Regions from separate parts of the Ensifer sp. CCNWLY38 genome, predicted to be linked through region 2. Evidence: predicted binding sites of a transcription regulator. Region 2 holds the regulator's gene; each other region holds the start of a gene.

Region 1 (9,941 bases), on a different contig from region 2:
CCAGCAGCGCCACGAACTCCGGAGCCTGGAAGGTAGGATTGCGCACCTCGACCACATGGCGGAGCGGAAGCCCATCCTGCTTTGCCGGTAATAGTTTCAGAAAACCCTCGAAGTCGCCAGGTTCAAACTTCTTCGTCGGCGCGAACTGCCAGAGGATCGGTCCAAGATGCGGCCCGAGTTCGGTCAACCCTTGTGTCAGGAATCGCTCCATGGATTCACCGGCTTCCGAGAGAACCTTGCGGTTGGTGACGAAGCGGCTCGCCTTTAGTGAGAAGATGAAATCCTCAGGCACCTCGGAGGCCCACTTGGCGAAGGTCTCGGGCTTCTGCGAAGAGTAGTAGGTGCCGTTCACCTCGATCGCACGCAGCTGCTTGCCGGCGTATTCGAGCTGCCGCTTCTTGGCCAGCGTGCTCGGATAGAAGGTGCCCTCCCAGGGCTCGAAGGTCCAGCCGCCGATGCCAACGCGGATCTTTCCGGATTTTGCCATGCCATCCTCCTCAACAACGGTCGTCGCTTGACCGCGTGCTTTCAGTCTTTGATCGATTTCGTCATGTCCACGAGTGTCCACCCTGGACGATAGGGATTGGGTCGGCGACCCGTTTCTTGAAATCCATAGGCGCGATAGAGCGCGATGTTTCGCTCCATTCGTGAATTGGTGTAGAGCCGCACCTCCGGCAAGCCCCACTCGACCGCCTTGCTGTCCAGGAATTTCAGCAGTTCAATGCCCAGCCCCTGACCCTGACAGGCTGGCGCAACTGCAATGCTGAAAATCAGCAGGTGATCGGCGTGCCGCTCGAAAACGGCAAGGGCCGCGACAACGTCATCCTGCTCCCGAAGCCAAATCTCGCTGCGAAGAATGCGGGGCGCGTAGTCTTCGGTTACCGGGAGCGGCGGCCCGCCAAGCAGCGCCCGATAGGGCTCGTAGGCCGCCTCCGTGACGCTTTGCATCGCAGCCAGATCTTCCAAACGCGCAGGCCGCATCACAACGCGCTCACCTCTTCCGGTCGCTGATAGGCGCCGAGGCGTTCACTCCGCCGCCTCGACCTTTTTCATCGGCCGGCGATCGAGAAGTTCCTTCAGGAACTGGCCGGTATAGGAACGCTTCTCCTTGACCACCTCCTCAGGTGTGCCCTTGGCGATGACCTCGCCGCCACCATCGCCGCCCTCGGGACCGAAGTCGATGACCCAGTCGGCGGTCTTGATGACTTCGAGATTGTGCTCGATGACGACGACGGAATTGCCCTGGTTGACGAGCTCATGCAGAACTTCAAGAAGCTTGGCTACGTCATGGAAATGCAGCCCGGTCGTCGGCTCGTCGAGGATATAAAGCGTACGGCCTGTCGAACGTTTCGACAGTTCCTTGGCGAGCTTAACGCGCTGGGCTTCGCCGCCCGAGAGCGTGTTTGCCTGCTGACCCACCTTGATGTAGCCGAGGCCGACCTGGTTGAGCGTCACCAGCTTGTCGCGCACGGCCGGGACGGCGGCGAAGAACTCGACGCCTTCCTCGACCGTCATGTCGAGCACGTCGGCAATGGACTTGCCCTTGAAGTGCACATCGAGTGTTTCGCGGTTGTAGCGCTTGCCGTGGCAAACGTCGCAGGTGACGTAGACATCCGGCAGGAAGTGCATTTCGATCTTGATGACGCCATCGCCCTGGCAGGCCTCGCAGCGGCCGCCCTTGACGTTGAAGGAGAAGCGGCCCGGCTGGTAGCCGCGCGTCTTTGCCTCCGGCAGACCGGCGAACCAGTCGCGGATCGGCGTGAAGGCGCCGGTATAGGTCGCCGGGTTCGAACGCGGCGTGCGGCCGATCGGCGACTGGTCGATGTCGATCACCTTGTCGATATGCTCGAAGCCATCGATACGGTCATGCTCGGCTGGGTTCTCGCGCGCGCCCATGATGCGGCGGGCGGCGGACTTGTAGAGCGTTTCGATCAGGAAGGTCGACTTGCCGCCTCCGGAAACGCCAGTTACGGCGGTGAAGACGCCGAGCGGGATCGAGGCGGTGACGTTCTTCAGGTTGTTGGCGCGCGCGCCGACGACGGTGATTTCCTTTTTCTTCTTGGGCTTGCGGCGCTCGCTCGGAACCGCGACCGAAAGCTCGCCGGACAGATACTTGCCAGTCAGCGATTTCGGATTGGCCATGACATCGGCGGGCGCCCCTTGCGCGATGACCTCGCCGCCGTGGATGCCGGCGGCCGGACCGATATCGACGACATAGTCGGCCGTCAGGATCGCGTCTTCGTCATGCTCGACGACGATCACGGTGTTGCCGATGTCGCGCAGGTGGCGAAGGGTTTCGAGCAGGCGGGCGTTGTCGCGCTGGTGCAGGCCGATCGACGGCTCGTCGAGCACGTAGAGCACGCCAGTCAGCCCCGAACCGATCTGCGACGCGAGCCGGATGCGTTGGCTTTCACCGCCCGAGAGCGTGCCGGAGTTGCGCGACAGGCTGAGATATTCAAGGCCGACATCGTTGAGGAAGCGCAGGCGGTCGCGGATTTCCTTGAGGATGCGAACTGCGATCTCATTCTGTTTGGTGTTGAGATGCGCCGGCAGCGCTTCGAACCAGTCGCGCGCGATGCGGATCGACATCTCGGTGACCTGGCCGATGTGCAGCTTGTCGATCTTGACCGCCAGCGCCTCGGGCTTCAGGCGGAAACCGGCGCAGGCCGGGCAGGGCGCCGCCGACATGTAGCGCTCGATCTCCTCCCGCGCCCAGGCGCTGTCGGTTTCCTTCCAGCGACGCTCGAGATTGGGCACGATGCCCTCGAAGTTCTTGGTGGTGTTGTAGGAGCGGGCGCCGTCCTCGTAGTGGAAGACGATCTTCTCTTCCGTTCCGTGCAGGATCGCATTCTGCGCCGCGGAGGACAGTTCGTTCCAGCGATTGCCGAGCTTGAAGCCGAAGGCCTTGCCGAGTGCTTCGAGCGTCTGGTTGTAGTAAGGCGAGGAGGACTTGGCCCAGGGCGCGATCGCGCCGTCGCGCAGCGTCCGGTGCTCCTCCGGAACGATCAGCGCCACGTCGATCTTCTGCTGGCTGCCGAGACCGTCACAGGTCGGGCAGGCGCCGAAGGGGTTGTTGAACGAGAACAGGCGCGGCTCGATCTCGGAGATCGTGAAGCCGGAGACCGGGCAGGCGAATTTTTCCGAGAACAGCACGCGCTCATGAGTCTCGTTGAGCGACTTGTTGGCCGAACCGCCGGCGGCCGTTTCTTCCGGCGGCAGCGGCTTGTCGGCGAATTCTGCAACGGCGAGACCATCGGCAAGCGTCAGGCAGGTCTCGAGGCTGTCGGCAAGGCGCGAGGCAAGGTCGGGCCGAACGACGACACGGTCGACCACCACATCGATGTCGTGCTTGTATTTCTTGTCGAGCGCCGGAACCTCGGCGATCTCGTAGAAGGTGCCGTCAACCTTGACGCGCTGAAAGCCCTTCTTCATCAGTTCGGCGAGTTCCTTCTTGTATTCGCCCTTGCGGCCGCGAACGAGCGGCGCAAGAATGTAAAGGCGCGTGCCTTCGCCGAACTCCAGCACGCGGTCGACCATCTGGCTGACCGTCTGGCTTTCGATCGGGAGGCCCGTCGCCGGCGAATAGGGCACGCCGACGCGCGCAAAGAGCAGGCGCATATAGTCGTAGATTTCGGTGACCGTGCCGACCGTCGAGCGCGGGTTGCGCGAGGTCGTCTTCTGCTCGATCGAGATCGCCGGCGACAGGCCGTCGATCTGGTCGACATCCGGCTTCTGCATCATCTCGAGGAACTGACGGGCATAGGCCGACAGGCTCTCGACATAGCGGCGCTGCCCTTCGGCATAGATCGTATCGAAGGCGAGCGAAGACTTGCCGGAGCCGGAAAGGCCGGTCATCACGATCAGCTTGTTGCGCGGCAGATCGAGGTCGATGCCTTTCAGATTGTGCTCGCGCGCACCACGAATGGAGATGGTCTTGAGTTCACTCATCGGAAGCCAGCTTTTGCATGTCGGTTGAAAGCCCCCTATGTAATGACGCTAACGCCCATGTCGAGGCGCAATCGGCAAAACAGGCGACCAATTCGAGTCGGTTGACAGGATCATAGCCAAATACTAGAACAAATAAAGAACAAAGCGCACATAAAACGACCAAAACTGTTGTGGATTATGTGCTGGGCGGGGCGTATCGGCGGCATCGGGCCGCTAAGATGCGCGCTCTTGAAATTCCAAACCGGGCCGACGGCCCGGTGAAACCACGGGAAAAGCAACATGGCTGGAAGCGTCAACAAGGTAATCTTGATCGGAAATGTCGGGGCTGACCCGGAAATCCGGCGCACGCAGGACGGCCGGCCGATTGCCAACCTGCGCATCGCAACCTCGGAATCCTGGCGCGACCGCAACAGCGGCGAGCGCAAGGAAAAGACCGAATGGCACACGGTCGTCGTCTTCAACGAGGGCCTCTGCAAGGTCGTCGAACAATATGTGAAGAAGGGCGCCAAGCTCTATATCGAAGGCGCGCTGCAGACGCGCAAGTGGCAGGACCAGAACGGCAACGACCGATATTCGACCGAAATCGTGCTGCAGGGCTTCAACTCGACGCTGACGATGCTTGACGGTCGCGGCGAGGGCGGTGGCTCCGGTGTCAGCCGTGGTGGCGGCGGCGACTTTGGCGGCAGCAACTACGGCGGCGGCGGCGGCGGCGGTGGTTACGACGACTACGACCAGTCGCGCCAGCCTTCCGGTGGCGGCCGTTCGGGCGGTGGCCAGGGCGGTCAAGGCGGCCAGGGCGGTGGCTTCTCGCGCGATATGGACGACGACATTCCGTTCTGATCGCAGACCGATCGGCATTCACAAAAAACGCCGTGTCCTCGGACACGGCGTTTTTTGTTGTCTGCACTCTTGCCGCCCGTCGACGGCGACGAGAGCTTAGAGCGCCATTGCGGATTTCACGCCGTCGACGACGAATTGAACCGCGAGCGCCGCGAGGATGACGCCGAGCAGGCGGGTGAGGATGGCGCGACCGGTGACGCCGAGAAAGCGATCGATGCGCTCGGCGATGACAAGCGCCAGAAACAGGCTGAACATCGACAGCGCGATGACGATCAAGAGCTGCGTGCGCTCGACCGCCGTCGGGAAGGAGCCGGCAAGCAGGATCGTCGCCGAGATCGCGCCTGGCCCGGCTATCAGGGGAAGCGCGAGAGGAAAGACCGCGATGTTGTGGATGTGGTCCTTGATCGTCGCGTTCTCGCCGGTCTTTTCCTTCCGTTCCTGCCGCTTCTCGAAAATCATCTCGAACGAGATCCAGAACAGCAAAAGACCGCCGGCGATGCGGAAGGCGCCGATCGATATGCCGAGCAGCCCCAGGATGCCGTTGCCGAACACGGCGAAGGCGGCAAGGATGAAGAAGGCGATCAGCGAGCCGCGTGTGGCCACCTGAAAACGCTCCTGCCGGCTGAGCCCGACCGTCAGGCTCAGAAAGATCGGCGCGAGGCCAGGCGGATCGAGCGTGACGAGAAGCGTGGTGAGCGCATTGACCAGGAGGTCGACATTGAACATCCGTTTCCCCTTCCGGATTTCGCCCCGGGTCTTCCCGGTGGCATGAAGGCATTGTTAGGCAAGCGGCGAGCGCTTGGAAAGAGGGCGGCAAACAAAGTCTCAGCAATGACTTAATGAGCAATCCATTGCGGCAATCGGAGCGCAAATGCGCGCCGTCGCGGCGATTGGCGGCAGGGGTCTTCCGATTTCCCGCGCGATGCCCTAGAAAAGCCTGCTCCGGCGGCAAAAGACTGTTCACAACTGCCGCATGGCTCTTCGGCTCCCGATCCGGAACGTCGAACGAATCATGCAGCGAATCAAAGCGTTACAGTGACATCTTCACACTTGGGCGGACGAATGGTGCCGTGGGCCGCAAATTGGCGATTCCGGTGGTAATCCGCTATAAATATCCGACTGATTCTGAACAAAGATCGTGATCACCATTGACTGAGCAAAGCACTCCCGGCGGCGGAAAAACTCCGCCAGGCATCGAGCCGATTTCCATCATCGAGGAAATGCAGCGGTCCTATCTCGATTACGCAATGAGCGTCATCGTCAGCCGCGCGCTTCCCGACGTGCGTGACGGTCTGAAACCCGTGCACCGCCGCATCCTCTACGGGATGAGCGAGCTCGGCATCGACTGGAACAAGAAATACGTCAAATGCGCCCGCGTCACCGGGGACGTGATGGGTAAGTATCACCCGCACGGCAACGCAGCGATCTACGATGCGCTGGCGCGTATGGCGCAGGACTGGTCTCTCCGCCTGCCGCTGATCGACGGCCAGGGCAACTTCGGTTCCGTCGACGGCGACCCGCCGGCAGCCGAGCGCTACACCGAATGCCGCCTGCAGAAGGCAGCGCATTCGCTGCTCGACGATCTCGACAAGGAAACCGTCGACTTCCGCGACAACTATGATGGCACGCTGAGCGAGCCGTCCGTCGTTCCGGCGAAGTTCCCCAACCTGCTCGTCAATGGCGCCGGCGGTATCGCCGTCGGGATGGCGACGAATATCCCGCCGCATAACCTGGTCGAAGTCATCGACGGTTGCATGGCGCTCATCGACAATCCGGCGATCGAACTGCCGGAATTGATGGAGATTATCCCGGGCCCGGACTTCCCGACCGGCGCATTGATCCTCGGCCGCTCCGGCATCCGTTCGGCCTACGAGACCGGCCGCGGTTCGGTCATCATGCGTGGCCGTGCGCATGTCGAGCCGATGCGCGGCGACCGCGAGCAGATCATCATCACCGAGATCCCCTTCCAGGTGAACAAGGCGACGATGATCGAGAAGATGGCCGAACTGGTGCGCGAGAAGCGCATCGAGGGCATCTCGGATCTGCGCGACGAATCGGACCGTCAAGGCTATCGCGTCGTCATCGAACTGAAGCGCGACGCCAATGCCGACGTTATCCTGAACCAGCTCTACCGCTACACGCCATTGCAGACCTCCTTCGGCTGCAACATGGTGGCGCTGAACGGCGGCAAGCCGGAACAGATGACGCTGCTCGATATGCTGCGTGCTTTCGTCTCCTTCCGCGAGGAAGTCGTTAGCCGGAGAACGAAGTACCTGCTGCGCAAGGCGCGTGACCGCGCCCACGTCCTAGTCGGTCTCGCAATTGCCGTTGCCAACATCGACGAAGTGATCAAGCTGATCCGGCATGCGCCTGATCCGCAGACCGCACGCGAACAGTTGATGGAACGCCGCTGGCCCGCCCATGACGTCGACAGCCTCATCCGGCTGATCGACGATCCGCGCCACCGGATCAATGAAGACAACACCTACAACCTGTCGGAAGAACAGGCCCGCGCCATCCTCGACCTGCGCCTCCAGCGCCTGACTGCGCTCGGCCGCGACGAAATCGGCGACGAACTCAACAAGATCGGCGAGGAAATCAAGGATTACCTCGACATCCTGTCCTCGCGCCTGCGCATCATGACCATCGTCAAGGACGAGCTCATCGCTATCCGTGACGAATTCGGCACCCCGCGCCGAAGCGAGATCATGGAAGGCGGCCCCGACATGGACGATGAGGACCTCATCGCCCGTGAAGATATGGTCGTGACCGTCTCGCATCTCGGCTACATCAAGCGCGTGCCGCTGACGACCTATCGGGCGCAGCGCCGCGGCGGCAAGGGCCGCTCGGGCATGGCGACCAGGGACGAGGATTTCGTTACCCGGCTATTCGTCGCCAATACCCATACGCCCGTTCTGTTCTTCTCCTCGCGTGGCATCGTCTACAAGGAGAAGGTCTGGCGCCTGCCGATCGGCACCCCGCAATCGCGCGGCAAGGCGCTGATCAACATGCTGCCGCTGGAGCCCGGCGAACGCATCACCACGATCATGCCGCTGCCCGAGGACGAGGCGACCTGGGAAAACCTCGACGTCATGTTCTCGACGACCCGCGGCACGGTTCGCCGCAACAAGCTGTCGGACTTCGTCCAGGTCAACCGCAACGGCAAGATCGCGATGAAGCTCGAGGAGGAGGGCGACGAGATCCTCTCCGTCGACACCTGCACGGAGCATGACGACGTCATGCTGACGACGGCGCTCGGCCAGTGCATCCGCTTCCCGGTCGACGACGTACGCGTCTTTGCCGGCCGCAACTCGATCGGCGTTCGTGGCATCAACCTCGGCGACGGCGACCGCATCATCTCGATGGCGATCCTTGGCCATGTCGACGCCGAACCATGGGAGCGTGCAGCCTATCTCAAGCGCGCTGCCGCCGAGCGGCGCACGACGAATGGCGAAGAGGAAGAAATCGCTCTGGTCGGCGAGGAAGTCACCGAAGGTGGCGAACTCAGCAACGAACGCTTCGAAGAACTAAAGGCACGCGAACAGTTCGTGCTGACGGTCTCGGAGAAGGGCTTCGGCAAGCGCTCGTCGTCCTACGATTTCCGCACCTCGGGCCGCGGCGGCAAGGGCATCCGCGCCACCGACACCTCGAAGACGGCGGAAATCGGCGTACTCGTTGCGGCCTTCCCGATCGAAGACAACGACCAGATCATGCTTGTCTCCGATGGCGGCCAGTTGATCCGCGTGCCGATCAATGGCGTCCGGCTTGCAAGCCGCGCGACCAAGGGCGTCACCATCTTCTCGACCGCCAAGGACGAGAAGGTCGTTTCGGTCGAGCGCATCAGCGAGCCTGAGGGCGACGAGGAAGGCGAGGAGACGGCTGTCGAGAACGGAGCGCCGGAAACGCCGGCCGAATCCGAGGGTTAACTGCCGACGCGATAGACGCGCCAAATTATTAAAAGCCCGCCATCTTGGCGGGCTTTTTTTTGGCGGTGCACGCGTCCCTTAGCGGGCGATGCAACTTGCCCACGAGATCGAGGCGTGTTGCGCGCGAACCATGGAAATGTCGGCAACGTCAACGCTTCGATTATTCGCACCATTCATCGAATGGTGGGTTGTCGCGCGCTCCTTTTCCTAAGGCAGCAACCCGCCGCAAGAAGGGTTTTGTTTATCCGTCTTGCGCCTCCAGGAGACGGACATGTCAGATCACGAACTGAAACAGGTTATCCAAGCTACCGACCGTGCAATCACGGCGGAAGATTTTGAGAGCCTCATGGACTTCTACGCCGACGACGCGACGCTGGTCGTCAAACCCGGTCTCAACGCGACCGGAAAGTCCCAGATCCAAAAGGCGTTCGTGGCGATCGCCGCCCATTTCAAGAACCAGATGAAAGTCCGCCAGGGCGAGATGAAAGTGGTCGAAGGAGGGGGCACCGCGCTCGTCATCGTGGAAACGGTGGACGCGGAGGGGGGCCGATGTCTCCATCGTGAGGCGGGCAACCTATGTCTTCCGCAAGACGGATGCCGGCAAATGGCCTTGCGTCATCGACTATTCCTACCGCACAACGCTGCTTGATGGCTAGTCGCCGCGCTAGATCATTTCAGTGTTTCATTGAGACACTGAAATGATCTAAGTCTTTGAAATTACGCAATTCCGGACGGAAAACCGTTTCGCACTTTTCCTGGAGTTGCTCTAAGTGGAAGCATCACCGTCCTGGGCCGCAGGTGCGACACCACGAATGTAGTCGCGCAGCCCCTTGGCGAGCGCATCGAAAGTGACGCGGCAGCGCGGCGCCGTCTTCAGGTTCTCGTGCATCACCAGCCAGGTGTCGAGCTTCATCTCGAAGAGGCCAGGCAGCACCGGCAGAAGGTCGGGGTCGCGCGCTGCCAGCCCGTTCTGGCAGATACCGATGCCGAAGCCGGCGCGGATCGCTGCGAGCTGGGCAAGGTTGCTGTCGGCCTTGAGCGCAAACCGTGCGGCCGGCAGTTCGGGCGACCGGGCGATGATCGCCCGGATCGCCGCGGTTTCCCGGTCGTAGCCGATCAGGCTGTGATCCGCGAGGTCGGTCAGTGCCCGAGGCATGCCGCGCCGCGCGATGTAGCGGCGGTGGGCGTGAAAACTGATGGGGACGACGCCGAGGTGGCGGGCGATCA
Region 2 (9,941 bases):
CGAATGACGGAAGGATCACGGTTCTCGACGGCGACGTGACCGACCCAAAGGACATGGAGCGGGTGTTGGCTGCGATCGAATATGATCATGGCCACCTGTCATTGGTGATACTCAATGCCGGAGTGGCCGTCCCGGTGCGAGGCGATGATCTCCACCGGGAAGCCTTTGAGAAGAGTTTCGCAGTCAATCTCAATGGGGTGGTCAACTGCCTGCTGCCGGCGGTGGCGCATATGAAGGCGCAGGGCTTTGGCCACATCGCCATCGTGTCTTCCGTCGCCGGCTATGGCGGGTTGCCCACCAGCGCCGCCTACGGCGCCTCCAAGGCTGCGCTGATCAATATGGCCGAAAGCCTGAAGTTTGATCTCGATCGGATCGGCATCCGCCTGCAGATCATCTGCCCCGGCTTTGTGGATACGCCCGGCACCGCGCGGATCCGCTTTCCGCGCCCGGCTCTCGTCAACTCCGAACAGGCGGCGGATCGCATCGTCGCGGGTTTGAAGTCCAGGCGCTTCGAAATCACCTTCCCGCGGCATTTCACCTATGCGGTGAAGCTGATGCGTCTGCTGCCCTATAGCCTCTATTTCGCTCTTATCAGGCGGCTGACGGGTGTCGTGGCCGAGGCAAGAGAAGCGAAAAAGCACGCCGGCTCCGGCGAGCGTCGGCGTCAGGCCGTGTGAAGCACCAGCACGGCGCCGAAGATGAGGGCGAGCCCGACCCAGCCGATCGGCTTCAGTTTCTGTCCGAAGAGCAGCCGTCCGCAGATGGCCGTTCCGAAGATGCCGGTCGCGCCAAGCACGGCATAGGCGATAGCGAGTTCCATGCCCTTGATGGCCTCGGCAAGCAGCGCGAAGGCAGCAAGCACCAGCAGGATGGAGAGGGCGCCCCAGCCGCGTCGGGCAAACCCTTCCGATTTCGTCGAGGCGAGGTTGGCGGCGACATCGAGGATGCCTGCCATCACGGCCAAGGCGAAGTAGATGCTAGGCGCGCTCATTGGCTGCTCCTTCCACCGCGGCTTCGTCCTCGTCATGGCGCTCGCCGGCATTGACGAGCAATATGCCGACGATCGCCATCGAAAGCCCCAGCATTTCGCGTCCGGTCAACACATGGCCGAAGACGAAGACGGAAACCAGCGTGATGATCGCGACGCCTGAACCTTCCCATATCGCATAGGCGACGCCGACGGAGATCGTCTTCACGGCCTTGGCCAGGAAGACGTAGGAAAGCGCGATCGAGACATACATGACGATGTGGCCGAGATAAGAGCCGCTCGAAGAGGCTGCCTTCATCACCGTCAGACCCACCACTTCGGTCGCGATGGCGAGCGCGAGGAAAAACCATGCAAGGCGCATGCGGAACCTTCAAAAGAGAATTGGAACGACCGCCTCTTAAGCGCTACGCGTGACGCGGTAAAGACGCGCCATGCGCGTTCCTATTCGAAGACGATCTGCCGGACGTCGATGTTGCGGGCGCGAAAGCCGGCTTCGCAGTAGTAGAAATAGAACTCCCACAGCCGCTTGAAGCGCAAGTCGAAGCCCAACGGCTCGATCCTGTTCCAGACCGACCAGAAGCGCTCGCGCCATTCGCCGAGTGTCCGGGCGTAATCGACGCCGAAGCCGAAATCGTTGATCATGCGCAGGCCGACATGGCGGCCAAGGTCGATGAGATGTTCGCGCGTCGGCAGCATTCCGCCCGGGAAAACGTATTTCTGGATGAAGTCCGGATTGGAGCGGTACTCCTCATAGGCTTCGGGCTTGATGGTGATGATCTGCAGGCCGGCCTTGCCGCCGGGCTTCAGGCATTGCTTGAGCTGCGAGAAATAGGTCGCCCAGAATTTTTCGCCGACCGCCTCGAACATTTCGATCGAGACGATGCGATCATAGGTGCCTTTTTCCTCGCGGTAGTCCTGGAATTTCAGTTCGACGCGGTCGGCAAGGCCGGCCCGGTGGATGCGTTCGCGGGCGAAGGCCAGTTGCTCGCGGCTGATCGTCAACCCGGTCACCTTGCAGCCGATCTCGCTCGCCGCAAATTCCGCAAAGCCTCCCCAGCCGCAGCCGATCTCCAGCACGTGGTCGCCGGCGCGCAGGTTGGTGGCTTCCGCCAGTGCGCGATATTTGGCCGCCTGCGCGGAGCGAAGGTCGTTGGCACCGGTGGCGTAGAGTGCGGACGAATAGGTCATGCTCGGATCCAGCCATTCGCTATAGAAGGCGTTGCCGAGGTCGTAGTGAGCGGAGATGTTGCGGCGCGCGCCGGACTTCGTGTTGGCGTTGCGCCAATGCAGGATTTTTTCGACGAGGTGAAGCAGGCCGCGCGCCCGGTTCGGGAAGTGCTTGCCGATCTCGGCATTGACGAGGAAGAGCTCGAGAAAAGCGCCGACATCGGGACTGTCCCAGTCGCCATCGATATAGCTTTCGGCCGCTCCGATCGTGCCGCCTGTCATGGCGCGTTGCGGCAGGTTCCAGTTGTTCAAGGTGAGGATCGCGCTTGGGCCCGCTCTCTTGCCCCTGATCACCAGTTTGCGGCCATCCGGCACCGTGAGCATCAATGTCCCGGCCTGAAGAGGCACGAGCGCGCTGAGCACCATGCGTGCCTTCAATGGGAAATCCCGCAGGACCATCGAGAGATTGCCGGCGGAAAGCTCCTGTGCGCCGTTGAACGCGGCAAGACTTGCTTCCAGCTCACGCATACACCACCCCCTCAGCTGTTGCATCCGTGAGGTGAGCCTAGCGGCAATCGCCCGAGACGCCAACCATGGATTTCTACCGGGGGCCTGTACCGTTACGGTTCTCTCGGCGCGCTTGTGATCTCGCGGAACGCTGCAAGCGCCCGATCCCGCGCCAGGGCGTGGTCAACGATCGGCTTTGGATAGGTTGCGCCAAGCTCGATGCCGGCGCCCGAAAGCACGGCAGCCGGAGCCGCAAAGGGGCGATGGATGTAGCGTGGCTCCAGCCGATCGAGCTCCGGGACGAAGCGCTTCACATAGGCTCCGTCCGGGTCGAACTTTTCGCCTTGGAGAACAGGATTGAAAATTCGGAAGAACGGCGCCGCATCCGCGCCCGATCCCGCGACCCATTGCCAGCTTGCGGCGTTGTTGGCCGGATCCGCATCCACGAGGGTGTCGCGAAACCATTGCTCGCCTTTCCGCCAGTCGATCAGCAGGTCCTTGATGAGGAACGAGGCGGCGATCATGCGCACGCGATTGTGCATGTAGCCATGCCGCCAGAGCTGCCGCATGCCGGCGTCCACGATTGGGAAACCGGTCAAACCCTTGCACCAGCGGGAAAAATCGTCGTCATGGTCCAGCCAACGGAAACGATCGAACCGGCGATCGAGATTGCGACGCGGGAGTTCGGGATAGTGAAACAACAGATGGTAGGAGAATTCGCGCCAGGCGATCTCCTTGCGAAAGGTGGCAACACCTTCACCGCCATCGGTCTCGATTCCCTGCGTCGCGTGCCAGACCTGCGCCGGCGAGATTTCTCCGAAGGCGAGGTGAGGAGAGAGCAGGGATGTGCCGTCAGCCTCTGGACGATCCCGGCGCACTTTATAGTCCGCAAGTTTCTCGTCGATAAATTCGTCGAGGCGAGCGGTCGCGCCTTTTTCCCCTGGCGTCCATATCTCGCTGAATGTCGCGGCCCAGTTCGGTTTCGTTGGCAGAAGCGACCACGCATCAAGCTGTTCTGACGGGGGCCAGCTTTCCGGCGTTGCGATCTTTTGCGGCCCGTCGATCGGCGGAGCCGGCTCAACCTTCTCTTCGAGCGCGCGCCAGAATGGCGTGAACACGCGATAGGGCCCACCGGTCGTCGTCAGCAAGCGCATGGGCTCGTGCAGCAATTGCCCGGCAAAGCTCTCGGCCGCGATGCCCTGAGCCGCGAGTGCTTTCTTCAGGGCAATATCGGTGGCGATGCCGCACGAGTCGTAGCGGCGATTCCAATGGACGCGCTTCGCTCCCGATCGGCGCGACACCTCGCTGAGGACGTCCAACGGGTCGCCGGAGCGGAGAATGAGTCGCGAGCCGAGCCGGCCCAGTCGAGCCTCCAACGCTTCCAGCGAATGGTGCAGCCACCATTGCTGTGCCGTGCCCAGCGGACCGTTGCCGCTTTCGTCCGGCTCCCGGATATAGAGTGGAATGACGGCAGCCTCATCGGCCGCAGCCGCAAAGGCCCTGTTGTCGCCAAGGCGCAGGTCCTTGCGGAACCAGACGATGATGGGAGCCCTCGTTGTCATAGGTACCGTCTAGGACTGGGATTGATCACCGGGAGAAATTAGGCGCAAAATGAAAAAGAGCCATTTGCATTTTCTGCAAATGGCTCTTTTCGAAACTGGCTCCCCGGGCCGGATTCGAACCGGCGACCTGTCGATTAACAGTCGAATGCTCTACCGCTGAGCTACCAGGGATCATCCGCGCCGCTGTTTCGCTGTGCGCTTCAGAAGTGAGGCTGCTAATACGCATGCTTTTCCGATTTGCCAAGCGGTTTTTTCAAAAAAAATGACAAGTTCGGTTGCGAGGCTGTGGAGAAGTCCCCAATTGTGGGAAAAGATGTCGGATAGGGAATGATGAATAAAAACAGGAAGCAGAAGCATTTCGGGATTGATCCGCAGACGCGTCAGATCGTGCTCGGGAAGTGGCGCATCACGCTGCCGGAATCGCCACTGCTACGTATCCTGCTGGGCTCGCTCCTGGTGTTTTTTGGTTTTCTCGGCTTTCTGCCGGTGCTCGGCTTCTGGATGATACCTCTGGGCCTCATCGTCCTTTCGCACGATATCCCCTCCGTCCGCCGTCGCCGGCGTCGCCTGGCTGTCTGGTGGGCGCGCTGGCGCGGACGAGCCAATTCTTCGAACGGCTCTTGAACCGGAGCTATTGCGCGCTTTTCGGTCAACGCATCCGTCCCGGATGCCTCTGCTTCGATTCCCTGCCGATTGATCCTCAGTGAAGCGGCTGAACCCTTTGTTGAGGGAGGCCGCCGAAAACTTTTCGGCAACCCATCAAACGCATAATGCGGTCGCGAATCAGGATGGGGACGCATGGCCAAAGCCACTACGAAACGTCGAAGCCGGAATTCCGGTCGGAGCAGGGGAAAACAAGGCGGTATGGCGCCGTGGTATCTGGCCGCCGCACTCACTGTCGGCGGCGTGGTCGCTTACGATCATCGCGCCGAACTGAAACATTGGCCGGTGGTATCGGACGTGGTGGCGTTCACGTCGCGCCACGAATCGAAGCCGAAGCCCGTTCGCGTCGCGCAGAAATCGGACGAGCGTCCCGCGCAACAGGCGGAGAAGCAGAAACCGAATCTGGTGACAAGAGTTGCCCTTGCCGCTCCGGTGCCGTCCGTCGACCTCGGCACCAACGCGCCGACACCTGTGGTGCGGCCGAACGAGGAAGTGAAGACGGCATCCATTCGCGCGGACCAGTTTTACTTCTGCGGGATTCGCAACGACAACTGCGTGATCGACGGCGCCACCTTTCTGTACCACGGCGAAACGATCCGCGTGGCAGACGTCGATGCGCCGCGTATTCGCCAGGCAAGCTGCGACAAGGAACGTTCGCGCGGCTTCTATGCCAAGCAACGCCTGCGCGAATTGTTGAATGCGGGTGACTTCAGGCTGGAAACGGCGAGCGGTCGTCAGGATGCCAAGGCCGGTGAAAAGCTGCGGTTGGTCACCCGCGGCGACCAGTCTATCGGGCGCGTGCTGGTCACCGAGGGGCTGGTCCGGCCGTGGACGGGACACGCGACGCCCTGGTGCTGAGGCCACCCAGATGCGATCGGCGGAGGTTCGCGATCGCTCTGTGGAAAGTATCCGTCTTACAAATCGACGGCGCGTTTTTCGGAAAATGCCTCTTGCGGTTTTTCTGCAATCATTCTAAATCCGCGCCAACGCTCGGTTATCCGAGCTGTGAGGCCTCGTGGCGGAGTGGTGACGCAGAGGACTGCAAATCCTTGTACCCCGGTTCAATTCCGGGCGAGGCCTCCAATAACTCTCACCTCATTTTAGTGTGAATAGACGTTCTGCCTTAGGGCAGGGCGATTGTGTGGTTGCCTGCCCACGCCCGCGCAAGCCACATCCATTAGCTATACGTTGGATCTTATCGCTTCGGTGAAATCGGTAGAGGGGGAACGATGACTCCGCTGACATCAGCCGCATCGGTAGCGTCCGTCATCATCAAAACGGAGGCAATGGCATATATGAAGACGAAACTTGTCCTGACGGCCTTGGCCCTCTTCGCTGCGACCACGTTCGAGGCGCAGGCAGAGGACCTGGTTTTCAAGCTGAAGAACAACACAAACGCAGTGCTGACGAACTTCTATACGTCGCCTGTGGGCGTCAATGAGTGGGAAGACGATGTTTTCGGCCGGCAGGTGCTGAACCCCGGGGAAGACATGGAGATCACCATCGCCGACGGCCGGGAGGTCTGCAAGTACGACATGCGCTTCGAGTTCGAAGAAGGCTCCGGCCTCGATACGACCGAAGACATGCAGGATCTCTGCGAACTCGGCGAATACACCATCCACGAATAAGAGGCGCGCCTTCAGGTCGCCTTCAATTAACAGAGCCTCGCCACCGCAAGCGGTGGCGAGGCTCTGTCGGATGCCAGGTTTCCCTCGGAATCAGTGGTAGCGGCGGATCAGCCCGACGAGCTTGCCCTGGATCTTCACCCGATCGGGCCCGAAAATCCTTGTTTCGTAGGCAGGGTTCGCGGCTTCGAGCGCGATCGATGCGCCCTTGCGCCGGAAGCGCTTAAGCGTCGCTTCCTCATCATCCACGAGCGCCACGATGATATCGCCGGGATTGGCCGTATTGGCATTGCGGATGATCACCGTGTCGCCGTCGAAGATGCCGGCTTCGATCATCGAGTCGCCCTTAACTTCGAGAGCATAGTGTTCGCCATTGCCGATCATGTCGAGCGGAACGGTAATGTCGTGCGTGTTGTTCTGGATGGCCGAGATCGGCACACCGGCAGCGATGCGGCCCATGACCGGCACGGAAACCGATGTGTTGTCGGCCACTGGCGCGGGCTTCGGCGGTGCGGCAGGGGCTACCGCCGGCGCCTTGCCGAGGCTGCCTTCGATCACGCTGGGCGAGAAGCCGCGGCGAGGCTGCTGCTGGCTGGATGCGTAAGCCTCCGGAAGCTTGATGACCTCAAGCGCGCGAGCCCGGTTCGGCAGACGGCGAATGAACCCGCGTTCTTCGAGTGCCGTGATCAGGCGGTGAATGCCGGACTTCGACGCCAGGTCGAGCGCATCCTTCATTTCATCGAATGATGGTGGGACGCCTGACTCCTTCATGCGTTCGTGAATGAAGAGAAGCAATTCCTGTTGCTTGCGGGTCAGCATGGCACGTCGCTCCCAGAGGCGTGAAACAAATCAAGAACAGACACTATCTGTTCCATATGTGTTCCGCAAGTGCCTAAAATTCCGTGAATTCAGACAATTGGCGCGTCTGTGCGTGTCGATTGGTCACTTTTACGGGAGCAGAGCGGGTTTGGGCGATGATCGCGCCCAAAAGGAGGGCGGCGGCGTAGCGCATTGCGCGACGTCACTGCGATTCGAACGAATCGCGAGCGTTTCGTGCAAAGAGGCTAGGCCGGCTGCGTGGCGGCGCAGGCGTCTTCGAATTCCTTCACCGTCTCGGCGCTGTTGTCTTCCGGAAGTACGGCATCCGCCGCATCGGTCGCGACCGGCGTGTCGCCGTCATAGATGAAAGACTGGATGTAGAACGCGATCGCACCCTTCCACACGTTGCGTCCATCAATTTGATGGCACGGCACGGCGCTCTCGAAATCGGTCTGAAGTTCGTCCACCGTGGCGGCGCTGAGCTTGACGTCAGGCATATTGGGCGATGCGACTATCGAAGCGAGAAGCAGGGCGGCAAGCACGGTGATCGTCCACTTTGATGCAAGGGTGGGACTACGGGGCGGTTAACGATGTGAACCGCGCTTTCGTTCCGAAGTCCAGCAAGCTTGGCGATCACTGTCATGTGTTCAACAGCTCTTTGAGTGCAGGCTGTGGCCGTTTTGCGCCAGGGCACGCCGCGGCAAAGCCCTGACGCGCCCTCCGCGCCGCAATCGCTTCGGTTGCGCCAAGTCGCGGCCTCGCTGCTGGCGTGCAAAAATCCGTGTTGTGAAGATGCCGCACCGTCTCGACAGGTTGTAAAAAAACGATAACTTTGCGGGGAAAGTAGGGTGGTTGCATGCATAGATTGTCGTTGGCGGTTCTCTGTCTGTTGGTGGCGGCGGGGGCGGCCTCTGCTGAAGAAGGGCGTTCGAATATCTGGAAGGAGGTCAATGCCTGGACGGTGGGCTCGGATCCGTCCTTGGGCGGCTCGTGCTATGCGGCGACGAGCTACGACGGCGGAATGATCCTTCGAATCGGCTTCTACCCGAGAGGATCGGCGAACCTGGCGTTTCTTTCGATCGGCAACGCCGACTGGAAATCGATCGAGCCGCAGCGGGAGTATGACGTCGCCTTGCAGCTCGACCGTGGCCGCCAGTGGCCGGCTGTCGCGTTCGGCCTGGACCTCACGGGCTCGAAGGCTCTGGTCGTCAACTTCTCCAACACCGACTTCTTCACCGAATTCGTGCGCAAGAACACGCTGGCGCTGGCGTTCGAAGGACGCGTCGTGGCGAGCCTCAGCCTGCGCGATTCGATGAAGGCCGTCAGCGAGATGTTCAAATGCCAGGAGGCGGTGATTGCGTTGATGCCAAACGGCGGGCAGGGGGCGGCCGCCGATCCCTTTGCGGGCGCCGGCGGGAATGCGCCAAACAATGACCCCTTTGCTGGCGGCGGCCAGACCAAGTCGTCGAAAGATCCCTTCGCCATGTGATCTTTGGCGTGAGCGTCGGTCCGCGGGGAGAGGTGAATATTCCTAGGATTTTGCGTGGGTGCGGCTCACCCACCCTCGACAGTAACGCGGCGACCTTTCAAAATGCGGGCAAACGGGGGATTTGCATGCGTAGATTGCTGTTCGGATTTGTGAGCTGTCTGATGGCCACGGGACCGGCCGTGGCTGAGGAGGCCGAGATCATCAAATGGAAGGAAGTCGGCGGCTGGACCGTTGCTTCCGACACGTCGATGGAAGGCTCGTGTTTCATCACGTCGATGTTCGAGGGCGGGGTCATATTGCGTCTGGGATTCTACCCCAAGGGCTCCGAATCACCGCTCTACATGAGTTTCGCCAGCGACGACTGGAAGTCGCTGGAGGTCGGCAAGGACTATGACCTGACGTTCCGCTTCGACAAGAGCGATCCGTGGAGTGCGGCGGCGACCGCCGCCGGCGACGAGAGCGGCAAGTTCCTCTTCGTGAACGTCACCGATGCGGAATTCCTGACGGGGTTCGTGCGCAAAAGGACGTTGGCGATCGCCTTTGACGATCGCGTTGTCGCAAACCTCAGTCTGCGCGGCACCGGCCCGGCGGCGGAAGAACTCCTGAAATGCCAGCGGGCCGTGGATGAGATCATCGCCGACGAGGGTCGCAAGTCCAAGGAGAAGAAGGCCGATCCGTTCAACGCTCCGAGCGAGAAGCGCTCAGCGCGTGATCCGTTCAGCCTCTGACACGCGGCTTGAGTGAAGGGCGCGGAGAGCGCTGAGCGTCATCTGCTCGAGGCGAACCAGACGGCGCTGACGCCCGCGGACCTATGCTCATTGAAGCGAAGCATCGTCAGGAATGGCGGTCCATCGGTCGGACGATATTCCTTGGGGAAATGGCGGACAGGGTGGGATTCGAACCCACGGTACGGTTTCCCGTACGCTGGTTTTCAAGACCAGAGCCTTAAACCACTCGGCCACCTGTCCTTGCCTGAAATCGCAGTCAACTGCTGACCGGGCAGGGCGTTATTGCGCGAAGCCCTGTCGCTTTGCAAGATTTAACATGCGTCGCCGAAAGATTTTCTCGATGGCCAGACTGGAGCGCGCGGGCATGCTCCGCTGGTAACCGTCTGTAAACCA
Region 3 (9,941 bases), on a different contig from region 2:
TCCGGATATTGGTAAGCGAGCTCGTCGAGCGAAAAGCGGCACCGCTCCATGATCTCGACGGTCCGGGCAAGGGCTTCGGGGTAGCGCGCAAAGAGCCGCGACATTTCTTCAGGCGGTTTCAGGTAGCGGTCGGCGTGCCGCTCGCGGCGGAAACCGGCCTCATCGATGATGATGTTGTGGCGAATGCAGGTAACGACATCCTGCAGGATGCGCCGCTCCGGGACATGAAACAGCACGTCGTTGGTGACGACGGTCGACACCCCAAGTGAAACCGCCAGATTTGACAGCTGGTGAAGCCGCAGCTGATCGTTCGGCCGCCGGCGGAGCGTCAGCGCCAGGTAGGCGCGATCCCCGAATGCTTGCCTCAGACGACGCAACTGCCGCGCGCACTCTTCATCAGCGGCATCGGGAAGGAGGACCGCGATCAGGCCCTCGCCATAGGCAACGAGATCGGACCAATCGAGCCGGCATTTCGCCTTGCCGCCGCGTTTCTTGCCGAGTGACAGCAGCCGGCAAAGCCGCGCATAGGCCGGCCGGTCGGTCGGATAGACGAGAACCGGGAGATCGCCTTCAAGATCAAGGCGGCAGCCGACGACCAGCCGAACACCGACATCCTTAGCCGCCTGATGGGCGCGCACGATGCCGGCGAGACTGTTGCGGTCGGCCACAGCCAGCGCTTCGATGCCGAGCTTAACAGCTCGCTGAAACAGTTCTTCGCAGGACGACGCACCGCGCAAGAAGGAGAAATGCGAGGTTACCTGCAGTTCGGCATAACGTGGCGTCGTCATCCGAAGATCCCGTGCAGGAACCATTGGTGGCTGCCGGTCTCGCTGTGTTCGCCGTCGCCTGCGCGATAAATCCAGTAGCGCTCGCCGGCGTCGTCTTCGACCTGGAAATAGTCGCGCACGGCGACGAGCTCGGCGTCGCGCTTCCACCACTCGCCGAAGACGCGCTCCGGCCCATCGGCTCGTCTCACCCGCCGGCGCACGCCGCGCCAGGTGAAACTGACCGGCGGATGATCGGGAAGCAGCGCCATCGTCTCGATCGGTTCGGGACGAACAAGCAGGCGCACCGGTCTTGGCCATTGGCCGGGCCAGGTCTGGCCTTCGTCCGGCGCCATCGGCGCGATGCGGTTGATGGAGCGCTCGGGCACGTCGCTTGCAACCGGTGCAAAGCGAAAGAGCCGACTTGCGCCGATACGGTTTCCCAAGATGTCGATCAGGCCGGAAACATCGGCTTCCGGCTCCTCGACCAGCGAGGAAATGACCTGGCTTGCCATAAGCGGCTCGGCGTGGGTCGCCGTCAGCGACATGATTTCGATCCCGAAGCCGGGGTCGATCGTCTCGATCCGATCGGTGATGAGCCGTGTCAGGCGCTTGGCGTCGCGAACAGGGGTCGCGGTGCCGGCGCGGATCGCCTGGCAGGTGTTGTCGACGCGATGGAAGAGAAGATCGACGCGCCGCGCACCAAGGCCCCTGTCTTCCAGTGCTCGACAGAGCGCGCTCACCAGCTTGCCGGCATAACGCGCAATCGTTTCGGCAGCAGCAATCGGTTCACCAAAGGAGCGGCGAACGTCAATGAGATCGGGCGTGCGCACGGGGTCGATCGGTTCAGAAACCTTTCCCATTGCCTGGTCGAGGCGACGGCCAAGCTCGGGTCCAAACCTGAGGGCAAGCGGCGCCCGCGGCACGCCGGCGACCTCGCCCAGCGTGTTGAAGCCCAGCACACGAAGACCGTGGACAATTGCGGGATCGAGGCGAAGGGCTGAGATCGGCAGGTTGCGGATGATGTCCTGCTGCGCTCCCGGCGCAATGACAAGCGTCGGACGAGCGACAAACCGGGCGCCGGCATGGGCCGCCCCCCACGTATCGGCAACCGCAGCCCGCGCTTCGATGCCCGATCCGAAGAACCGGTTGACCATGCCCGACAGCATCAAGTCTTCACCGCCATGCAGATGATCGGCACCCGTCGTGTCGATCACCAAGCCATCAGGCGGATCCGCGGCAACGATCGGCGCGTAGCGCTGCAGCGCCCAGAGCGCCAGGCGTTCGAGCGCTTCTGCATCGGCCGCCGGATCGGCGTCCATGACGACAAGATCTGGGACGAGCGCCTGGGCCTTCGTGGCCGCCATGCCGGGTCGCAAGGCTGCGGCTATCGCCGCGGCATTCGCCGAGAGCACCACCCGCCGGCGCTTTTCGCGGCCGACGAGGACGAGAGGCGTCTCAACCGGCGGCGCTGCGTCGCCGAGCTTGCGTCTCAGGCGATCCGTGGACCAGCTCGGAAGGAAGAGCGATACGACCCTTGGCATCTGGGGCCTCCACTTCGAAATCTGCACTTTCGCCGGCGCGGCAGCGGATGAGTTCGACGAGCCAACGCGCGCGGCCGACGCCTGGAACCGGCAAGGGGGCCGACGGCAAGACGGACACCCGCCAACGCGTGACCGATGCCGTCGGCTGCCCAAAATCCGAGGCCTCGGCCTGGCGCCGCCAGCGGCGGATCGCAATGCCCATTGTGCCAGACCCTTCGGCCGCAAGCTGCAAGCGGCGCGAGGCGGTCATCGGAAGACGTGCGAGCTCGCCGACGACGGCTCCAAGTCCGCCGTGGCGAAGCCCCGCTTCCATGCAGGAGAGAAGCGCCTTTTCGTCGCCAGCCTCCACATAGATGACGCGACTCGGCGCCAGTCCCACCTGGGCCAGCGCCGGTGCGAAGAGATCGGGCCGCGTCACGCACCAGAGCACCTTGCCCTTCGAGCGGGCGGCGATACCAGCCGAAAACAGGGCAGCTGCAGCGCCGTCGATTGCACCGTTGCCGCCGCCGGCGACCTCATGCAACGAACCGAGTGTGAGCCCACCGCCCGGCAAGCGCCGATCGATCTCGACGACACCAAACGGCAGGACCTGCCGTCCACGGCCGCTTGTGCCCTCGAGGCTCTGGATGCGCTCGCGAAGTGCTGAGACGACGATATTGTCGACTGGACGGGACATTTTGGAAGGAACAACTCCTCAGGGCTATGCATTAGCGCTTCCTGTTGATATGTTCTCTATTTGTTCCTATTTGGGTTGCGAGTCAACGAAGTTCAGAAAAGAGCCTGTTGATTGCGATCCGGACGGCCAGCACGGAGACGCGGCCTCGCGCAGACGGATGCGTCGGCCGCCGGGAACGGCGACAGAGGCGCGCGGGCGCTGGTATGAAAGACGGATGAGAAAAGCGGAGGACCGGAGCCGATGTGCAATCTCTACAACATCACGACGACACGCGATGCAGTGATCGCATTCACCAAGGCCTTTCGCGACAAGGCCGGCTGGAACCAGCCGTCCTATGATGTTTATCCAGGCTATCAGGCGCCGGTTGTTCGCGTCGGCGACGACGGTCAACGCGAGATCACGCGGGTCACCTGGGGCATGCCCTCGCCGCCGGCTTTCGTGAAGAACTACGATCCAGGCGTCACCAACATCCGAAACGTCACCTCTCCGCACTGGAGACGCTGGCTCGGGCCGACCAGCCGCTGCGTCGTGCCCTTCACCTCCTTTGCCGAGCCGGATCCGGCAGTTAAGGTTCCCGGCGGAAAAGTCCCGAACGCCTGGTTTGCCGGCAACAAGGAACGGCCGCTCATGTTCTTCGCGGGCTTCTGGACACCATGGAAGGGTGTGAGGCGTGTGCGCGATGGTGAGCTCGAATACGAGCTCTTCGGCTTCCTCACCACATCCCCGAACGAGATCGTCGCTCCGATCCATCTCAAGGCCATGCCGGTGATCCTGACCACCCCTGAAGAGGTCGACCTTTGGCTCACCGGATCCTGGGACGAGGTGAAGCACCTGCAGCGGTCGCTTCCCGGCAATATGCTCGTTGTCGTCGAGCCGCCTGCGCCATCGCCGGGCGAGGAACTATTGCTGTGAGCGAGCCGTGACAGACACACTCAGGCAACTGCGCAAGATCATCCACGTCGATATGGATGCCTTCTACGCATCGGTGGAGCAACGGGACAATCCCGAGCTTCGCGGGCTCCCGATCGCCGTTGGCTTTGGCGAGGCCCGCGGCGTGGTGGCAGCCGCAAGCTACGAGGCGCGCAAATACGGCGTCCATTCGGCCATGCCGTCCGTCACGGCCAAGCGGAAATGCCCGGAGCTGATTTTCGTGAGACCGCGCTTCGACGCCTATCGTGCGGTTTCGGGAGAGATCCATGCGATCTTTGCCGAGTACACGCCCCTGATCGAACCACTCTCGCTCGACGAGGCCTACCTTGATGTCACCGAGAACCTCAAGGGAATAGAACTTGCGACCGAGATCGCCGAGGAGATTCGCGCAAAGATCAAGGCAAAGACGGGCCTGACGGCGTCGGCCGGCGTTTCCTACAACAAGTTTCTCGCCAAGATGGCGTCCGACCAGAGAAAACCGGATGGCCTCTTCGTTATCACCCCGAAAAACGGTCCGGCTTTCGTGGAGGCCCTACCCGTCAAGAAATTCCATGGTGTCGGCCCGGCAACCGCCGAGCGCATGCACAAGCTCGGCATCGAAACGGGCGCCGATCTGAAGGCCCGCGATATCGCCTTCCTGCAGCAACACTTCGGAAAATCAGGACCTTACTTCTACTGGATCGCCCGCGGTATCGACGAGCGCCAAGTGAAGGCTGACCGGGTGCGCAAGTCCATCGGCGCGGAAGACACGTTCTTAGTGGACGTCCATGATTTTGAAACCGCCCAAGCTGGCCTCGAACCGCTGATCGAAAAGGTCTGGCGCTATTGCGAGGCGAGCGGCATTCGCGCCAAGACCGCAACGCTCAAGGTGAAATGGGCGGACTTCACGCAGATCACCAGGAGCAAGACAACTGCAGCACCGATCGCGAGCGCCGCCGAGCTCGCCGCGGTCCTGACGATGCTGTTGTCTCCACTCTTCCCTGCTGCGAAAGGCATCCGGTTGCTGGGCGTGACGCTGTCGTCGCTTGAACCAGCCAAACGCGAAAGCGCGCCGCAGTTCTCATTCGCGCTTTGAGGAAGACGCAAAAGGCCGGCCGCGTCAGCGACCGCCGGCCTAACATGCTTGCGGACTCTCAGCTGCCGGACACCATGAGCGGTATCGGCAATGCCGTCTCGGCCTCGTCGAGGATTTCGAAGGTGTATTTGCCAGACGCATCGACCCCAACCGAGTAGCTGAGGCGATCTTGCACGTGGTTGTTCTCGTCGAAAGTCAGGATCTTCGGCCTCAACGAGGTAAGCCGGCTATCGTCGAGGTAGACCGAGTTGCATATGATGATCTGGTCGCCGGGCTGGCAGGTCCTTGCGGCCGCGCCATTGAGGATGCAGCACCTGGATCCGCGTTCACCGAGGATGACGTAGGTGGAGATGCGCGCCCCGGAATTCTTGTTCCAGATCTCGACGAACTCCATCGGCAAGATGCCGGCCTCCTCACAGTGGTCCGGGTCAAGGGTGATCGACCCATGATAGTTGAGGTTCGCCTCGGTGACGTAAATGCCATGGAGCTTCCCTGCGACCAGCTTTCTCATGCTTTTTCACGCCTCGCGGTTGATCAGGTTCCTCGCGCCTTGGCGCTGCCGACCGAGGCGGAAATCTTCGCGCTCCGACAATCGCCAAGCGGAAAGATTGGAAAGAAGGCCCCGCCGGGGAAGGCGGGGCAAGGTTCGCACCCAGATGGCTCTCTGAACGCGGGGAAGAAAAACTCCATCGGCCAAGCCGATGCACTCCGATACGAACAAAGCCCCCGGCAAGGAAGGTCGTTTTCGGCAATTTCGGTACGGCTTTGCTAATATATCAACCTGCTCAATGACGCCCCTGGATCTCTTGACGCTTGGTGCCCGCCACAAAAGCGCTGAGTATTCCGGATCGTTGCTACCTGCAGTTTCGAGACGCTTTGCGCGGCAGCGATCAGACAAGCTCCAAGGTCCTTCCGAAGTCCGCCGCGGACACCTCGCGATGCCCATGGCCGGAGGCCGGCGCCAGGTTCCCTCACCGTGTTCTCGCAGTCCGTACGGCGAATGTACTAGGCCTGCCTCCCGAGATGACTACTGTATCAACAGTTGAAGGACGGGGCCTATCGTTGTATAGTTTCCCTTATAATTTATTTTAATTTTTTCAAACCGTTAGCCTGCGGAAGGAGGACATTATGCGCCTTCCTGAGATACCTTGGACGGTTCCGTTATCTGTTCGTTTACAGTCAGGAGCCAACCGCATTTTCGCATCGGTCTACGACGCGCTGGATTTTCTGGAACACGAATGGCCGTTACGACACGGACAAGGCTATGAACGAGCCGTGACGACGTGCCGGGGTGCGTTGAGCCACTCGGTTCCATCTGCAGTCGCGCGCGAGGCCTTCATCGGCGCGTGCTTGGAGGCTGGCATGGCAACGTCAGCGGTTGCCGCCCACTACCATGCGCGCTCGGGATCTCACGGCAACAAGCCATTAACCTGACAACGCCAATTTGCGCACAAAAACCGCCGCCCACCGACGAGCAGGGAGGCCGGGCTAGTCGACCGTTAGGTCTTGAAGCGGTCGAAGGCGGTAAGATACCTGGTCGGCGGGTCTGCATCCCAGCGATAGATTTCAGAGCGCAGATAACGCAGTTCCTCGTCCAGCGCATCTTCCTGAAGCTCGATCCACCAGGACTTCGGACGCCCGTCGCTACCGTCCGACCAACGGTAGCCGCGGGCTTTTAGCTGATCCTTCATGTCGAACGGGCTGTTTTCAGCAAAGATGCGCACGCGCGATTGCTGGCTCGCTTCGTAAAGCTCGGCAAACGGCGTACGCTGGTCCTGGGCGCATTCTTGCGCAAGCACCTCGAGCAGGGCGAAGCAATCGTCGACCGCCCGATGCCCTTCATGAAAGTATCCCGCCTGGCCGATCAGGTAGCCGAGCTTTGTGCCTTCAAAGCCGCGCCCCGACCAATCGATTTCGGAGACCGAACAGGCCCATGCCTTCCCGGCAAAAACCGGCGAAAAGGCCTCGCAGAACGGTCGATCGAATCCGGCGTTGTGCGCGACCACGAGATCGGCGTTCTCGACTATGGTCCGAAGCTGCGCCAGATCGATCATTTGTCCGGCCACCATCTCATCAGTGATACCGGTCAGGCGCGTGACGTCGGCCGGAATTGGGATGCTTGGTTGCTGCAGACCGCCGTAGACGCCCGTGACATCGCCGATAGCGCCGGTATCGTCAAATGTGAACGCGACGACACCAATTTCGATGACCTCGTCCTTGCGATGGTTGAGGCCAGTCGTCTCGGTATCGACGATCACGCCTCTTAACGGAAACCCGGGGTGCGGCGACGCCGTGACTGGACGCGGTTCAAGCTTTTTCAGGATGCGGTAGCGCCCGGTTTCACGAAGCACGCGCACCATATCCTCTTCGCTGAGCGCGGTTGGAGGATGTCGCTTCGCCGGCGAACCAACCGCCTTCTGATTTGTCGCATCTTCAGCGACGAACAGATCGAATTGCTGCGTCATTCGCTTAGCTCGGAACCACCATTGATCGACTCACCGGGCTGAACCCGGCGCATTCCGCAATAAGCTATCCATGCGAACAATCCAGAAGAGCTATCGAAGCGACTCTACCTGGTTCTCCACCGATTTTCGCAAATCATAGGCTATCGACGGACAGCCCTGGCACAAAGACCACCGAGAATAGGACGGCCTGTTGCGTCAGATCGTGTGGTGTCAGAGGGCATAAATTGACGATTGAGGTCGTCCCGCGAACCGGCGACGATCAGGCGAAGGTCCGGCCAGTCTACCAGCGTCCGCGTCGGGAAAATCCTGCTTCGGCGCTAATGCCGTCGGTTGTCGTTTGTCGAGATTGCGCTTTCCAGAACGACGATGCCGGAATACAGGACCGGTGTTCCATCGCGATCCTGGAAACACCGACCAAAAGCAACGACCGAGACATACAAGCCACCCCGCGTCTTGACGCGGTAGAACGACTGCTGGGCTCGTCCGCTCACGATCGTTTCCGTAATTGTCTTTGCCAACCCTGGCGATCCTCTGGATGGACCCGGTCGAGGTACAGTTTGAGCGGTAATCCCTGGCTCGTCTCGTTCGCGGCGAGACCGAAAAGTTCGGCCAGGGCCGAATCTCCATAGACGAGGTCGCGAATGATATCCCAGGTGAAGATCCCGGAGTCCGTCGTATCCGCATCGGTGAGTTCAACAAGGAACGTGCGCTCTCCGTCCTCCTTCATTGCTCCGTCTAACCCTCTGCCATCCCTTGCGGTCGCCCGCCCTTTGCAAATCCAACACCGTTTGGATGCCTATCCGTGGTGTGCCAGTCGACCAACTGGCGCAGGCAATCATGAAGCCGTTTGTTGAAGCCGCCGTCACTGTCCTCGAGCAGGTCGAGATAGAATGCCGCAATCGTCCTGAATTCGGCCGCGTCGCGCGGCACGCGTCGTTTGATCGATTGAAACAACTGCTCGATCGTCTGTTCGAGTGAGCGGAACCGCTCAGTCTCATACTCGCCAGCCGTCTCACCCAGCTGGCACTGGGCCGCCTTGAATTGCGTCACGAGGTCGGCGACGCTCGTAGCGATTTCTGTATCAGATCGATGCATTCCCGTGATTTAGCACGCACTAACAGACGCGACTACCCGCTCCGCGATCCTCCAGGTCAGATTGTTTCGCACGTGCAGCATTCTTTGTAACGATCGACACACCGGTGTGGCCGATAAGCAGCATTATTTCGCCACCCACCTCCGGCCGAAGCCAAGCATGTGCCAGCACTCCGACCCAAATGGCCAGTTGTGCGGCAAGGCAAAAACGCGCGGAACGTGGTGGCCCAATATTCGAACTTGCAAATATACTGAGCACCCAAGTTCAATCGCAAGGGACGACAACGTGGACAAACATGGCGTAAAGGACACCCGTGTGAGCTCAAGCTCACCGTCCGAGCTTCAGGATATTGCGAGCAAGCTTTCCGCCCTCGCTCAACAAATTAAAACAATCGCGGCCGTCCCGCTCAGCGATGCCGTCGATCTCGACGAAAGCGGGGAAGCGTCTCGGCGAGCGGCAATCGAATAACCTGGAAACATTGGCATGGCGGAGCGACCGGATCGGTGACCCCGCAGACTCTCCAACCTGAACCGCCCAATCCCCCGAAAGCCCGCAGCCAGCCGCGCGGCGTGTCAGCGACCGCGTCGTTAAATTCGGCAGAGAAGGCCTGGCGGGAAAGACAGAGCTGTCGCTAACTCCGAGCGTTGAGCCACGGCGCAGTTCATTTACGATAGAACGTTGCTTGGCCGGGCAGATCGGGGATGATGGCTCGACAACACCCTCGATGGATCATGCCGCGAAATGCCATCAACGATCACGATCAGAGCCGCCCACGATGAAGATGTGCCTGTGCTTGGCAGGTACGGGTCTCAGCTGATGGCGCTTCATCATCAATGGGATCCCAAGCGCTTCATCGCGACGGAAACCGGCACGAAGGCTTCCTATGCTCGATGGCTGCGAAGTCAGCTTGAAAAGCCCGATGTTGTAGTCCTCGCCGCCGAGCAGGAAGAAATGATCGTTGGTTACGCGTATGCCGCGCTCGAGGGATATGACTACATGTCGCTTCGAGGACCAGCGGGGGTCATCCACGATCTTTTCGTTGAGCCCGAAAAGCGCAATCAGGGCGTCGGCAGGATGCTACTCGACGCGGTGATCGCAGAGCTGCAAGGGCGAGGCGCAGACATTTTCGTGCTCTCCGCAGCGCACCGAAACGAAGCTGCTCAACGGCTGTTTGCTGCAGCAGGCTTTCGCCCGACGATGGTCGAGATGACACTCAATGGGAAATCCTAATTCTGCGCCATCCCGGGCGCCGGCGCCTCCCGCATAAGGCGGTTGAGCCGTCCTAGTCCAAGCCCCGCCTCTCACCTGCACCACGGGCGCGGCGTCGGAGGACAACTTGTGTCGCCGCAGACAAACGAAACCGCCAGGCCTTCGGAGATCAGGATCTCTCCAAC

What was found. Region 2 encodes LexA, which represses DNA repair genes until DNA is damaged. Its sites were predicted from a motif close to TGTTCNNNNTGTGTTCNG; they were not measured.
Region 1: the regulator LexA is predicted to act here: its motif matches at 4,073-4,090, upstream of uvrA (excinuclease ABC subunit UvrA).
Region 3: the regulator LexA is predicted to act here: its motif matches at 3,035-3,052, upstream of V7S54_RS31200 (ImuA family protein).

The regions. Positions count from the first base shown of each region.
Region 1 covers NZ_JBBBBO010000002.1:569,574-579,514, forward strand. Annotated here, with positions in the region: gene V7S54_RS06920 (DUF72 domain-containing protein) at 1-487, opposite strand, end outside; gene V7S54_RS06925 (GNAT family N-acetyltransferase) at 529-981, opposite strand; gene uvrA (excinuclease ABC subunit UvrA) at 1,027-3,948, opposite strand; gene V7S54_RS06935 (single-stranded DNA-binding protein) at 4,228-4,788, shown strand; gene V7S54_RS06940 (MarC family protein) at 4,885-5,514, opposite strand; gene gyrA (DNA gyrase subunit A) at 5,937-8,714, shown strand; gene V7S54_RS06950 (YybH family protein) at 8,986-9,363, shown strand; gene V7S54_RS06955 (LysR family transcriptional regulator) at 9,481-9,941, opposite strand, start outside.
Region 2 covers NZ_JBBBBO010000015.1:171,445-181,385, forward strand. Annotated here, with positions in the region: gene V7S54_RS27995 (SDR family NAD(P)-dependent oxidoreductase) at 1-677, shown strand, start outside; gene V7S54_RS28000 (SMR family transporter) at 665-991, opposite strand; gene V7S54_RS28005 (SMR family transporter) at 978-1,349, opposite strand; gene V7S54_RS28010 (SAM-dependent methyltransferase) at 1,430-2,683, opposite strand; gene V7S54_RS28015 (cryptochrome/photolyase family protein) at 2,776-4,224, opposite strand; tRNA gene V7S54_RS28020 (tRNA-Asn) at 4,321-4,395, opposite strand; gene V7S54_RS28025 (hypothetical protein) at 4,555-4,848, shown strand; gene V7S54_RS28030 (thermonuclease family protein) at 5,023-5,745, shown strand; tRNA gene V7S54_RS28035 (tRNA-Cys) at 5,897-5,970, shown strand; gene V7S54_RS28040 (hypothetical protein) at 6,183-6,515, shown strand; gene lexA (transcriptional repressor LexA) at 6,606-7,331, opposite strand; gene V7S54_RS28050 (hypothetical protein) at 7,577-7,873, opposite strand; gene V7S54_RS28055 (hypothetical protein) at 8,188-8,820, shown strand; gene V7S54_RS28060 (hypothetical protein) at 8,982-9,548, shown strand; tRNA gene V7S54_RS28065 (tRNA-Ser) at 9,699-9,788, opposite strand.
Region 3 covers NZ_JBBBBO010000022.1:3,141-13,081, forward strand. Annotated here, with positions in the region: gene V7S54_RS31190 (error-prone DNA polymerase) at 1-788, opposite strand, end outside; gene V7S54_RS31195 (Y-family DNA polymerase) at 785-2,308, opposite strand; gene V7S54_RS31200 (ImuA family protein) at 2,223-2,984, opposite strand; gene V7S54_RS31205 (SOS response-associated peptidase) at 3,225-3,896, shown strand; gene dinB (DNA polymerase IV) at 3,904-4,989, shown strand; gene panD (aspartate 1-decarboxylase) at 5,048-5,500, opposite strand; gene V7S54_RS31220 (DUF982 domain-containing protein) at 6,118-6,423, shown strand; gene V7S54_RS31225 (3'-5' exonuclease) at 6,489-7,454, opposite strand; gene V7S54_RS31230 (hypothetical protein) at 7,942-8,181, opposite strand; gene V7S54_RS31235 (hypothetical protein) at 8,190-8,504, opposite strand; gene V7S54_RS31240 (GNAT family N-acetyltransferase) at 9,289-9,777, shown strand; gene V7S54_RS31245 (thermonuclease family protein) at 9,849-9,941, opposite strand, start outside.